Regions from separate parts of the Acetobacter sp. AC2005 genome, predicted to be linked through region 2. Evidence: riboswitches for the same ligand, from Rfam matches in the RefSeq annotation. Region 2 holds a riboswitch; each other region holds the start of a gene.
What was found. A riboswitch is a leader RNA that binds a small molecule or an ion and turns the genes downstream of it on or off. The one in region 2 is predicted to bind cobalamin.
Positions count from the first base shown of each region.

Region 1: linked by a shared signal. The riboswitch ahead of QQM41_RS03905 (TonB-dependent receptor domain-containing protein) and the one ahead of QQM41_RS13965 (hypothetical protein) in region 2 are both predicted to bind cobalamin.
Region 3: linked by a shared signal. The riboswitch ahead of QQM41_RS08050 (DUF1636 domain-containing protein) and the one ahead of QQM41_RS13965 (hypothetical protein) in region 2 are both predicted to bind cobalamin.

Region 1 covers NZ_CP149625.1:809,186-813,194, forward strand. The annotation lists gene QQM41_RS03900 (ABC transporter substrate-binding protein) at 1-610, opposite strand, end outside; gene QQM41_RS03905 (TonB-dependent receptor domain-containing protein) at 610-2,781, opposite strand; cobalamin riboswitch at 2,916-3,148, opposite strand; gene QQM41_RS03910 (Na+/H+ antiporter) at 3,201-4,009, opposite strand, start outside.
Region 2 covers NZ_CP149627.1:53,110-57,118, reverse strand. The annotation lists gene QQM41_RS13970 (hypothetical protein) at 229-636, shown strand; cobalamin riboswitch at 706-948, shown strand; gene QQM41_RS13965 (hypothetical protein) at 1,143-1,421, shown strand; gene QQM41_RS13960 (hypothetical protein) at 1,421-1,780, shown strand; partial or broken gene QQM41_RS13955 (IS3 family transposase) at 2,047-2,522, opposite strand; gene ltrA (group II intron reverse transcriptase/maturase) at 2,590-4,009, opposite strand, start outside.
Region 3 covers NZ_CP149625.1:1,659,670-1,663,678, forward strand. The annotation lists gene QQM41_RS08040 (FUSC family protein) at 1-434, opposite strand, end outside; gene QQM41_RS08045 (MarR family transcriptional regulator) at 424-942, opposite strand; cobalamin riboswitch at 1,097-1,334, shown strand; gene QQM41_RS08050 (DUF1636 domain-containing protein) at 1,512-1,940, shown strand; gene cobW (cobalamin biosynthesis protein CobW) at 1,937-2,989, shown strand; gene cobN (cobaltochelatase subunit CobN) at 3,009-4,009, shown strand, end outside.

The sequences.
Region 1 (4,009 bases), on a different replicon from region 2:
AGGGAGGTGTGCCTGCCGTAGTGGCAAAGTTGCGCAAACCGGCATGGGCCAGCACATCATCTGGCAGACTATGGGCGTGCACCACAAAACCGTTGGCCTCATACACCACGGCTATGGGGTCTGACACCTGGCGGGTTGTGGCTATTTCTGCCAACCGGGCCTGAAACGCCGCCACAAGTTGCCGCCCGCGTTCTGGCTGCCCCACCGCATTGGCAACCTGCATGATCTGATCTGGAATATCCGCCAAGGAGGATGCCGGCGGCAACGTAAGCACCTTGGCCCCTACCTCCTTGGCGGCCCGCACAGCCAAGCGTGCCGTAAAGCGGCCTGCCAGCACCACATCGGGCTTGGCGGCCAGCACTGTTTCTGCGGTGGATTGCAACACCGGCACATCCTGCGCCTGCTGGCACAACACAGATTCCGTACAATCCCGCGCAAGGGTGGATACACCTATAATATCCTTGTGGTCTGCCAACATAAGGGCCAGCTGATCTGTGCACAGGTTGAGCGATGCCACACGCTCCGCCCATGCCGCACCGGGTGCAAACACCGCAAGGGCAGCACCCAATGCACACACAACCACCCGGCGAAGGAAGACGGAAAAGTGCATCAGTAATTCAGCGTAAAGCCGCCATAGCCTGCGCGACCGGGCTGAAGGTAGCCTATGGGGCTTTCATACTGGCGGTTGAGCAGGTTATCCGCCCGCGCAAATACGGTGACATAGCGGTTGATTTTATAACTGGCCGCCAGATCTATGGTGAAATATCCGTGGTCTTTGCCGCATGTGCTGCAATACTGGTACGTATCGGAAATAACCGGCGTATCGCGCGAACCGCTGACATACAGGATATTGCCCGAAAGCGAGAGCCCATCCACCGGCTGCCAAGTGGTGTTGAAGTTGAACTTGTGCTGCGGGCGGCGCTGGAGGGCTTGCCCAGTAGAGGCATCTCGCGCGTGGGTCCATGTATAGTTCAGGTTGAAATCCAGCGTATCCAGTGCTTTCCAATCCAGATACGCTTCTACGCCATACATGCGGGCACGGGCCACGTTATTGTAGGAATAGGTGGAATAGTAATTTTCGTAGGAACTGACAGACTGAATAAGATTGCGCACATGGTTTTCATACCACGTGGCCCCAAAATGCAGTTTATCATGCGCCAGTGTTTGTTCCACGCCCACATCATACCCTATCAGGCGTTCGGCCCGCAGGTTGGGGTTGCCTTTTTCCGCATAGCTGGTGGAAATCTGGTTGGCAAAAAGCTGATACAATGAAGGGCCATGAAAGCCACTGCCCGCACTGGCCTTGATAACCGTGCCGCTGTGCAGAATATGAATGGCCGGAGCCACACGCCACGTCACGTAATTGCCGTAGCGGGAGTTGGCATCATACCGGATATTGGCCGCGCCATATAAAATCTTGTTCCAGTTGCCCTGATACTGCCCGTAGCCCGCTGTGGTATCCATGCCCGCACTGGTGCTGAACGGTGTGGAAGATGCAGCGCTATTCCCTTGGCTGGAATTGAACGTATCATGAAAATGCTCTGCCCCCACAAGCAGAGATCCGTATTTGTCCAGATTAACAGTGCCGTGCCAATCTATTTTAATACGGCTGGTGCGGTAATATGTGGGGTCATACTGCAAGGCATCACCTTCCAGCGTGGTGCCGGTTTCTGTCCAGCTTCTGCGGCCTGTCATATACCCCAGACCAATCACCTGATCGAACCTGCCCCCGAATGAGGACAAATGCGCTGTGCCCCGCACAATGGCCTGATTTTGTGTGGTGTGTTCACGCTCGCTCCCTACATCACCGTAATATCCTAGCCGACTGTAATATTCATCTTCCATATTATAGGCGCTGTAGGTGTGCAGGTTGCTCTGTATCAGCCGGGCCGTCAGCCCCAGATCAAAATTATGGGTGACATCATAGCCCAAGCGAATGTTGGCGGAGCGGTTATCGTTTCTGTCCCCCCGGTGGCGCTGTTCCTTGTCTGCGCCAAAATAGCGGCCGATATAGCGCGGGATTTCATGAAAACCATCTTGCCGGTAATGGGAAAGTTCAACATTGTAATGGAACTTTCCCTTACTGCCGCGCGCGCCCATAACCTGATTAAACGTGCCGTAAGATCCACCTTCCACCCGCACAAAAGGCGTAAACCTGCCCTGCCCCTGCGCTGTGGTAATATCAATAACCCCGGCCATGGCATCTGCCCCGTACAGGCCGCTTTGTGGCCCGCGCAGAATTTCTATGCGGCCCATACCATCGGTAACAAACTGCGCAGCATCAAACGCGCCGGAGGTGGAGCTGCCATCGTTAATATCCATGCCATCCAGCCGCACTTTCACCTCGTTGGCATTGTTGCCGCGCATGAAAATGGAGGTGGTGCCGCCAAAGCCACCCGAACGCACCACATTCAGCCCCGGTTGGCGGGCCAGAATATCTGTAAGCGTGCGGCGCTGCTGGGTGAGGATCTGCTTTTCTGTCACAATCGTCATGGCCGTGCCAATTTCATCCGCCCGCATGGGGTGGCGTGCCGCACTTACCGTAACGTAATCCGGGTAAGCCTGCGTGCTGCGGGCCTGCACAGCTTGCGGGCCCTCCACCGCATGAGAGAGAGGCGCATTGCGCGCCGGAGCGGTGGCGGCAGGTGTTACGGCCACTTTGGCAGCAACGGTGTTTTTACCCGTTGATGTAGCGGAGTTTGCGGCATCTGCCGCCATGGCGGCAGTGGTTTCTACCAGCAGCAGGGAAGATCCGGTAAGCAAAAGGTTTTTTAGGCGCATGGGTTAAGGCAATCTCGCGGTTTAACAGCGTTGCCACGAGACTTGGCCCGGCTTTTTCCACCACAGGGCACAAACCACCCCATTGGCTGACCGCTTGCCCAGCCTGCCAGCACACCCCGGCTGACATGCCCCGTCTGCAACTGTGTGCTGATGGCAGGTCTCCTGGCTTGCGGTTTTTCGGTTGTGGCACCCCTTCCCGGAAAGGTTTGTTCCAGTGGGCCAGCGCTTTGCGCCGTGCGTGCACATCCATGCCGCTTACAGTTGCGGGGACAGCCCGGGAATATCGCAAAACCATTGCAGGCAATGGCGCGGGCACCCGGTTCCCTTTTCATTCCCCTTGGGGGAAACCATCATGCGGTGTGGTTTACAGGCTGGGGGTGGCTTGTCAACAAAAGCACGCCCCAGTGTGGCGGCAGGCTTTAGGCTTCACGCGGGAGGCGTTGAGACTGGGAGCGAATAACCTGCTCCTCATAATCCAGTTCCTGCTGGAGCTTCCATTCTGTCTGGTCGTTAATCTCGCTGCGCGATGTCATATCCCGCATGGCCTGCCGTTCGGCCCGCAGCAGTTGCAGGCGCAGGGCCAGTTCCATACGCGCATGGCGTAGGGCGCGGCTGCGGTCTAGCGGTGTGATGCGCGGCGTTTCGTCCTCTTCTTCCAAACGGCTGTGATACAGCTGATACAGGCGGTCTATCACCTCCTGCCGCAGGGCTTCATCTGCATTCTGCCCCTCGGGCTTTGCCAGTGCTGTGCCGTTCGGGTTGGGCGCTGGCGGTTGCGCGCGCGCTTTTGTCAGCACCGCAAGGGCTGCGCGTATCAGCTTCTGGCGGGCCATGTTTTCTTCCTGCGCGTTCTTGTCCACCGTTTCCTGCGGCAAAAAGCGCAGGCACAGCGGAATGAACACGCTGGCTGCCAGCAGGGAAAGAACAATTACGCCTGTAGCGGCCACCACCACGGCATCGCGCATGGGAAAGGCATCTGTGCCATCCGTGCCTTCGGGCAGGGAAAGCACAGCCGCCAGCGTAACGGCCCCGCGCACGCCAGCAAATGTCAGCAACATGCTGCCTGCAAAACCTGTGGGTTCAAACGGCAGGCTGCCAATGCGCGCCACCACCCAACGGCCGAAAACGGATGTCCATACACCTGCAAAGCGCATGGCCAGCATAATGGCGTATATCTGCACCACAAACAGGCCAACCTGCCACAAGGCCACATCATATTTCCGGCCCA
Region 2 (4,009 bases):
TGACCCTCTTCCTGCTTAAAAACTGATTATCAGTGCAGATCTATTGGCTTTGTGTTCATGCCATAGGGGTAAACTGCGCGTGTTGCTTTGTAAGTAAAAGCTGGAAAGTTTATGAGACATGACATTACAAAACTGCGCATCCCACTGTGCGGAGCTTGATAGCCTTATCCTGTGTTATTTGCAGGAACGACATAGTTTGTCTTTTGGCCGTGTAGAAAGGGTTCAATCGTGAGGTTACCTTTTATTTCTACAACAAGCCATGCTTCACATCCGTTGCTTGAAAAAATTATCATGCTTGCGCCAGACAGAACGTGTATTTCCAAATTTTTCGGGCCAGAATATTTTCTACCTGTTGAAGTACAACTGCAACAAAACGGCTATGATTTGTTCGAGTGTATGATTACAGGTTTACCCGTTCATCATCAGGCACGGGGTGATTATCTAGAAGCGCACTTTAGGCCATTGCTGGATGCAACACTGGATATGGTAATGGCATTGCAACATGTTTCTGCTTGCACGTCAGGAACAGAATATGTGCAAACTTATATTGCCGTGCAAAATCTTATTGGTGCACAAAAAGCTGCAATGGCTATGTATTGCAGTACTTACAATTACGAAAAAAAATCTGTTGAATAGAGAATGTTCTTTAAAAATCTTCAGCTATGCATAAGGAGAATTTGTTTTTCTGATAGACGTTTGGTAGGTAATTTTAACAAAATCGATGGTTTCGTGCAAACGGATTAAAAGGGAACGCTGTGATATCCATGCGCTGGTTGGCACCAGTAATGGATTAAGTCAGAGACTGTGCCCGCAACTGTAGGCAGAGATTTTTTCGGATATGTGTTTTATTGTAAACATAAAACAGTCACTGGTGCTGGCGTACCGGGAAGGCAGCCGAAAAAGATAGATCTGCAAGTCAGGAGACCTGCCATCGTTGTTTCACCATGTCGTCGGGCGGGATGAACCGAAGGCAGGACGAAAAACATGTACAGATCAGTATGGCAGATGGCTGCCTGTCGGTTAACGAATGTTATGGTGGCGAGCACTGGGTCGGAGCAGGTCCAATGCAGCGAAATGCTTTTGTTCGCAAGTGCATGAACCTGTCTTGGCCATAACCCCGACATACAGCCATGAGAGTTGCTATGAGCCACATCATCAATTTCCCGGCCCAAAGTGGAGCTTCCAGACCTTATCTGTCTTCGAAATTACTGACAGAAGGACAGCGCCGCTTTATTCTTTCTCTCCCCATAAGCGGAGATTATGGTATTCCAGCAACAGATATCGGAAGTATACGCACTTCTTTGATATTGATGGGGTATGTCGAGGCAGGGTATTCCTCTCGCTGGGGGCGTGCTGCTGCACGCCTGACGCGCAGAGGGTGTATATTGCATCAAAAACTGATGTCGAAAAAGGGCATCTGATGACACAGCAGGAAAAAAAACCTTCTAACCATCGCGAACTTTCTGTTGGCGAATTGGTCCATATCGCTACAACCGTTTGCCGTGGTGAGCAACAGGTGGTTTGGTCGGACTATTCTATTTTAACCCGTCAAAGATTGATGACAACGATATGGGATTTGACCAGAAACGGAAGTGTAGAAAAATATAATCATCTTACTATCTCCGAGCATGAAGAAAAAAATATCATAAATAAATTAGATGGTTTGTACTTATTAAATAATAAGAAAATATTGGATTTTATAAGAATGTTTTTAGGCTTTATAAGTCCGCTTCATGCGTTGCATTATAGGAATGAAATCATTAAAATTTTATCGTATTAACTATTTATTATTCCATATTTTCCGGCCCATGTCTTGCTTGTAGCAGGGAATGGGCCGGGGTACACATACAATGGTTTTTATGGATGATAGCCTTGTTGGCTATCATAATCCCCTTGAAAAATCATTTTATGAAACGGTGAATGTGTACATTTATGAAGATGCACGTTTTTGAGTATCATGATTCAGTCCTCCAGTATCAGGCGAGATACCTCGTGCACGCAAAAGTTGAATTGCCCCGGGTTTTGTGGAGACGTTTTTTATCTGATTTAAGCGGCTAATGCATGTGATTTCTGTTGTGCATAAAAGCGTGCCTCAGCTTCTGCTGGCGGGATGTTTCCAATGGAGGACAGGAGCCGCCGATTATTGAACCAGTCGACCCATTTAAGTGTTGCCAGTTCAACAGCTTCCCTGGCCCCTGCCGATAGATGAGTTCGGTTTTGTAAAGTCCGTTAATGGTCTCTGCTAAGGCGTTATCATAGGAATCCCCAACACTGCCGACAGAAGCAACGAGCCCCGCTTCAGCCAGTCTTTGCGTGTAACGAATGGACACATATTGACAGCCGCGGTCGGAATGGTGGGTCACTTTTCCCTCAGGTCGCCTCTGGCACAGAGCCTGCTCGAGAGCATCCAGCACGAAGTCGGTATGAGCCGTTGAGGAGACGCGCCAACCCACAATAACCCGTGCGAATACATCAATGATGAAGGCCACATAAACAAAGCCCTGCCATGTGGAAAGTAGAGTAGGAAGCGCATATGCGCTTCCCCTCTCCGAACCGTACGTGCACCTTTCAGCGCATACGGCTCTCCGTTCAGGCTCGGCTTAGAGCCATTGCCACATCATGATAACGGGAGGTGACCGTGCTCCGTGCTTCGTCCCTGAAGATATAGGGGTTTTGCTCGGGGTTCCGCCACCGGAATTGCGCTTTTGGGCTCGTGACGAGCCGTCGCAGCGCCTTTCCGACAAGATTGCCTTGTTCGCTTCGTCCATAGACCAGCCAAGTCTTGGACTGGCCCGTCTCCGGCACTCGATAGCATTTTCGCATCAGAGGCCTGATACGAGAACGATATTTCTGCGCCAGCCAGTGCGCCAGTTTCCAGAACACGACAGTGTCGATACGCCGGAATGTGCGCGCTGTGAAGTCCGTGAACCGGTAGAATGCCGCCCATCCTGCCAAGCGACGGTTCAGGGAGGCAATCATGTCAACCGCATTGATATCGTGATGTCCAGTGAGCGCCTCGGACAGTCCGTGAACAAAGGCCTTGGCTTTCTCCTTGGGTATTGTCGTGACCACGGACATACGCCCGCGTGATCCCCGTTTCCGAATGATCCGATTTCCCAGAAAGACAAAACCGTCGTCAACATGGGTGATATGGGATTTCTCCATATTCATCTTCAGTTTCAGACGGTTTTCCAGGAAATCCCGGCATTCCTCACGGATGGTTTCGGCATGTGCCTTTGTCCCTTTGACGATGACGACAAAATCATCGGCATAGCGACAATAGGCAACAGCGGGTTTCCACTGCCGGTTCTCACGAACCGTGATGGGCCGTTGCTGCTGTATGCCAAAATTCCATGCCCAACGGTCCTTTCGCGCTTTGTGGCTCAGGTATTTCGTCTCCAGCCATGTATCAAACTCATGGAGCATGATATTGGACAGAAGCGGTGACAGAACGCCACCTTGCGGAACACCCTCGCTGGCCGCCACGAACAGACCACGCTCGATGTGGCCTGCCTTAAGGATACGCCAGAGCAGATCAATGAACCGATCGTCCATTATCCGCCGCCGGATGCTGCGAAGAAGCAGCCTATGATGGACAGTGTCGAAGTAGCTCGCAAGATCACCTTCGATGACCCAGCGTCCCCTCGTGTCACTGCCATCCTGAAGCTGCAATTTCACCGTCCGGACAGCATGATGCACGCTGCGTTCCGGTCTGAACCCGTAGGAGAGACGATGGAAATCGCTTTCCCATATTGGGTCCATGACCATCAGCATAGCGCGTTGGACAATGCGGTCTGTCAAGGTCGGAATACCCAGCGGGCGCTGCTTGCCGTTCGCTTTCGGGATATAGATGCGCCTGACCGGCTTCGGGCAATACGTGCCGTTCAGCAGGTCCACACGCAGGTTTGCCAGATGTTGATCCAGCGTGTTCTGCATGTGACGCTTGTCTATTCCGTCTATGCCCGGTGTATGGGCGCCGCTCGACGCCAATACGATCCGGGCCGCTTCG
Region 3 (4,009 bases), on a different replicon from region 2:
CCGGTTAGCACGGCAGCATAGGCACGAAAGAAGCGCAGAAACGTGGCCACCATGCAGGCTATACCTACAAAAACAGAAAGCGCTGCAAAATACAGAACGGGAGACTGCACAAACACAGCCATAATGCCAACGCTAATAACAGCCCCGATAACTGTGCCGATAACACGCCATACGCTTTTTGAAACCATGGCCCCTACAGTTGGGTTTGCCACAATAAGAACAGTTGTGGCTGCACTGAGGGGGGAATGAAGTTGGAACATAAATGCCAGAAAAACGGCAATGCCAATGCACAAAAACACGCGGGCAGAATAACCTGCGGTAGCTTTAAAAGCATTCCATTGGGCTTCATCAGAAAAAAAAGCCGGTAAGCAGCGGGATAATAGAGTGTTAAGGGAAAAGAGCGTATGACTGCTGTGCTCAGATCTAGCGTTCATGATGCGTTTCCAGCATGCAGGACAGATCATGAATTAAGCTACGTACCTGATCTTCTGTAAGATTCTGGCGAACGTTCTGCTCAAGTTGCGCTGCAATGGTATGGAACAGCGTACATCTTTCCTGCCCAGCAGAAGTAAGCACAAGTTTTTTGGCACGCCGGTCCCGCGTATCCTGCAGGCGAGTGATCAGCTTTTGTTTTTCCAGCAAATCAAGAATACGTACTAGTGCCGAGCAATCCACATTCATGGCGGCTGCAAGATCACTTTGCGTGGCGCCATCGGGCATCATCATCAAATAAGCCATCGGGCGCATGCTGGCCAATGTCATGCCATGCGGGCGTAAAGCCCGGTCCAGTTGCGTGCGCCAGACGGTGGCTAACCGCATAATGCGGAAGATAAGCGCCATGTCTGAAAAACGCGTTTCATCCAGTGTGGGCAGAACGCGTGGGGAGGTCATAGAATCCTCATTAGTTAGCGAAAGAATATTTGACATATAAAGTATATTCATACGAATATAACATAGCTGTTTTGCGCGTCAATAATGGAAATAAGGCTGCAAAGCACAGGAACATTAGCGTGAAGCCTCAATCCTGTTTCAGATCAGCAGACTTTTAAAGTTGCAGGGCTAAAACTGCGGGTTGAAAGCAAAGGCCGCTTATGCGCATTGTGCGCGGGCTAATGGTGTCCTTTACGGGATGAAAAGGGAAGAACGGTGCAAGGCCGTCGCTGCCCCCGCAACTGTAAGTTACCCATGGTGTTCCGTATGGGCTTTCTGGCCCAATGTGCCACTGGCCTATGTGCAGGCTGGGAAGGTAGGGAACGCTGTTTTATGTTCTGGCCTGTAAGGGAGAGCATATGTGGGTACAAGCCAGGAAACCTGCCATTGGTGCCTTATGCGTAAGCATATAGGCGGGCCTTAATTATTAAGTTCTGGCGTTGCTGCTGGCGGGGTGCCCGGCAGGCATAGATGCACCATAGGGTGCATTTCTTCTGTCATCTCTGGGCAGGGGCGCCGGGTATCTGCACCCCTTTCAAGCAGCCGTTCTTTTAGAATGGTAGTTATTTCAGGGATACAGCATGGCCGAAGCGTCCGATTCTTCTCAAAAATCACCTCAGAATCGCCCTGTTTTGCATGTGTGTGTCACATGTCGGCGTGGTGGACCTGCTATGGATCAGCCGCCGGGTGCCCAGTTGTATGCACGTTTGCAGACCTTGGTGCAGGAAGCAGAAGCTGCTGGGCAGGAAGCTCCGGTTCTGTTGCGTCAGGTGCAGTGTCTGGCTGCCTGTGATCGCGGATGCACTGCAGCTATTGCCATGCCAGAGCGTTGGACATGGTTATTAGGGCATCTGGGCGCTGAAAAAGCAGAAGATCTTCTGACGTATGCCCAACTCTATGCAAAATCCGCGCGGGGCACGGTCATGCCTTCGCGCCGTCCGGCATCTCTTTCCAATATGGTGCTGGGGCGTGTTCCCGCACAACTTTATGATGAACAGGAGCCTTCATGACACTCGCATCTCGCGTGCCTGTAACCATTATCACTGGTTTTTTAGGGGCAGGCAAAACAACCCTTTTGCGCAATCTTCTTCAGCGTGCAGCAGGGCACCGCATTGCCGTGGTGGTGAACGAATTTGGTTCTCTTGGCATTGATGGAGAAATTCTGCGCGGGTGCGGCGTGGAAGGCTGCAAGGAAGATGATATTGTCGAACTGACCAATGGCTGCCTGTGCTGCACGGTAGCAGATGATTTTCTGCCAACAATGGAAGCCCTGCTAGATCGGGCCGATCCGCCAGAACATGTAGTTATTGAAACATCAGGTCTGGCGCTGCCTAAACCATTGCTCAAGGCCTTTGGGTGGCCAACAGTGCGCAACCGCATGACTGTTGATGGGGTGATAACCGTAGTGGATGCACCAGCAGTAGCTGCTGGCCGTTTTGCAGATGACCCGGAAGCTATTGCCCAGCAGCGTGTGGCAGATCCATCCCTAGATCATGACAACCCTTTGGCAGAGGTTTTTGAAGATCAGATCAACGCTGCAGATCTTGTGGTGTTGAACAAGACAGATCTGCTTGATGCAGATGCGCTTGCACGCGTTGAAGATGAAATCCGCCACACAGCACCGCGCCCTGTGCAGATTGTACGTGCCACGGAAGGCAAGGTAGATCCGGCCATATTGCTTGGTATCGGAGCTGCGGCAGAAGCTGATCTGGCCGCTCGTCCTTCCCATCATGATGCAGAAGATGGCGAACACGAACATGATGACTTCGAAAGTTTTGTGGTGCGTGTGCCTGAGCAACAGAGTGTGGAACAGTTTTTAACGCTCTTGCAGGATACAGCACGCCGTTATGATGTGCTGCGCATGAAAGGTTTTGCTGCAGTGGCAGGTAAGGCCATGCGTTTGGCAGTGCAGGGTGTGGGAACGCGTTTTCGGCATGAATTTGATCGCCCTCTTGCTGCCAACGGTGGACGAGAAGGCCGCATTGTCGTGATCGGGCAAAAGGGGCTGGAGGCTCCGGCTATAGCCAAGGCGCTTGGCGGTACATTGGTAACGGCCTGATTAAGGACGGAGTGGGCTTATGCATCTCTTGGTGCGGGAAAACCGGACGCTTGATGAACAGGAAGTGGCGGAAGATCTCAATCTTCCTTCAGCTGATCTGGTTGTACTTTCTTTTACAGAAAGCGATCTTCTGGCCCTGCGCCATGCAGAAGCTCTCTTACGTGCACAAACTGAAGGAAGCGCGTTGCGCCCTACCTTGCAGGTTACAAGCCTTGCACGGTTACGCCACCCTATGTCGATTGATCTGTATATTGAAACCACATTGCAAAAAGCGCGCTGTGTTGTCGTGCGGTTGCTGGGTGGTTTGGATTACTGGCGCTATGGGGCAGAAGAGTTAGCGGCATGGAGCCGTGAAACAGGTGTGCCGCTAGCTTTGCTACCCGGTGATATTTTGCAAAGCCATAGCTCTGATGCGCAGCACCAAGCAGGACATATAGGAGGTGATAGGCGGCTGGCAGAACTTTCCACCGTTTCTGCTGAACATTACGCGCGCTTAAATGGTTTTTTCCAGCAAGGTGGCCCGGATAATATCTGTGCAGCATTAGGGCTCATGTCTGCTCTTGCAGGTATGCAGGAAGATCAGGGAACACAACCCAAAGCATTGCCAGCATGGGGTGTGTATCGCTCTTATTCTCCTGCCGCCGCTCAGACGCAACTCCAGATAAAAGCGATCATACTTCTGTATCGCGCGCATTTGCTGGTAGGGGATGTGGCGGGCCCGGAATGTCTGGCAGAAGAACTGGCACAGCGTGGCTGCACTGTAGAAATTGTGTATGTTACATCTTTAAAGGACCCATCCGTTTCCAAAGATGTAAGCCATTACCTACAATCTGCAAAACCTGATGTTGTTCTGGATGCAACGTGCTTTTCTGCACGAAACCAGAATGGTTTTTCACCATTGGATGTAGCTGATGCGCCTATTCTGCAACTTTTGCAGCCGGGATGTACACAGGCTTTGTGGGAAGAAAGCCCACGTGGTCTGGCACGGGCAGATATGGCCATGCAAGTGGTCTTGCCAGA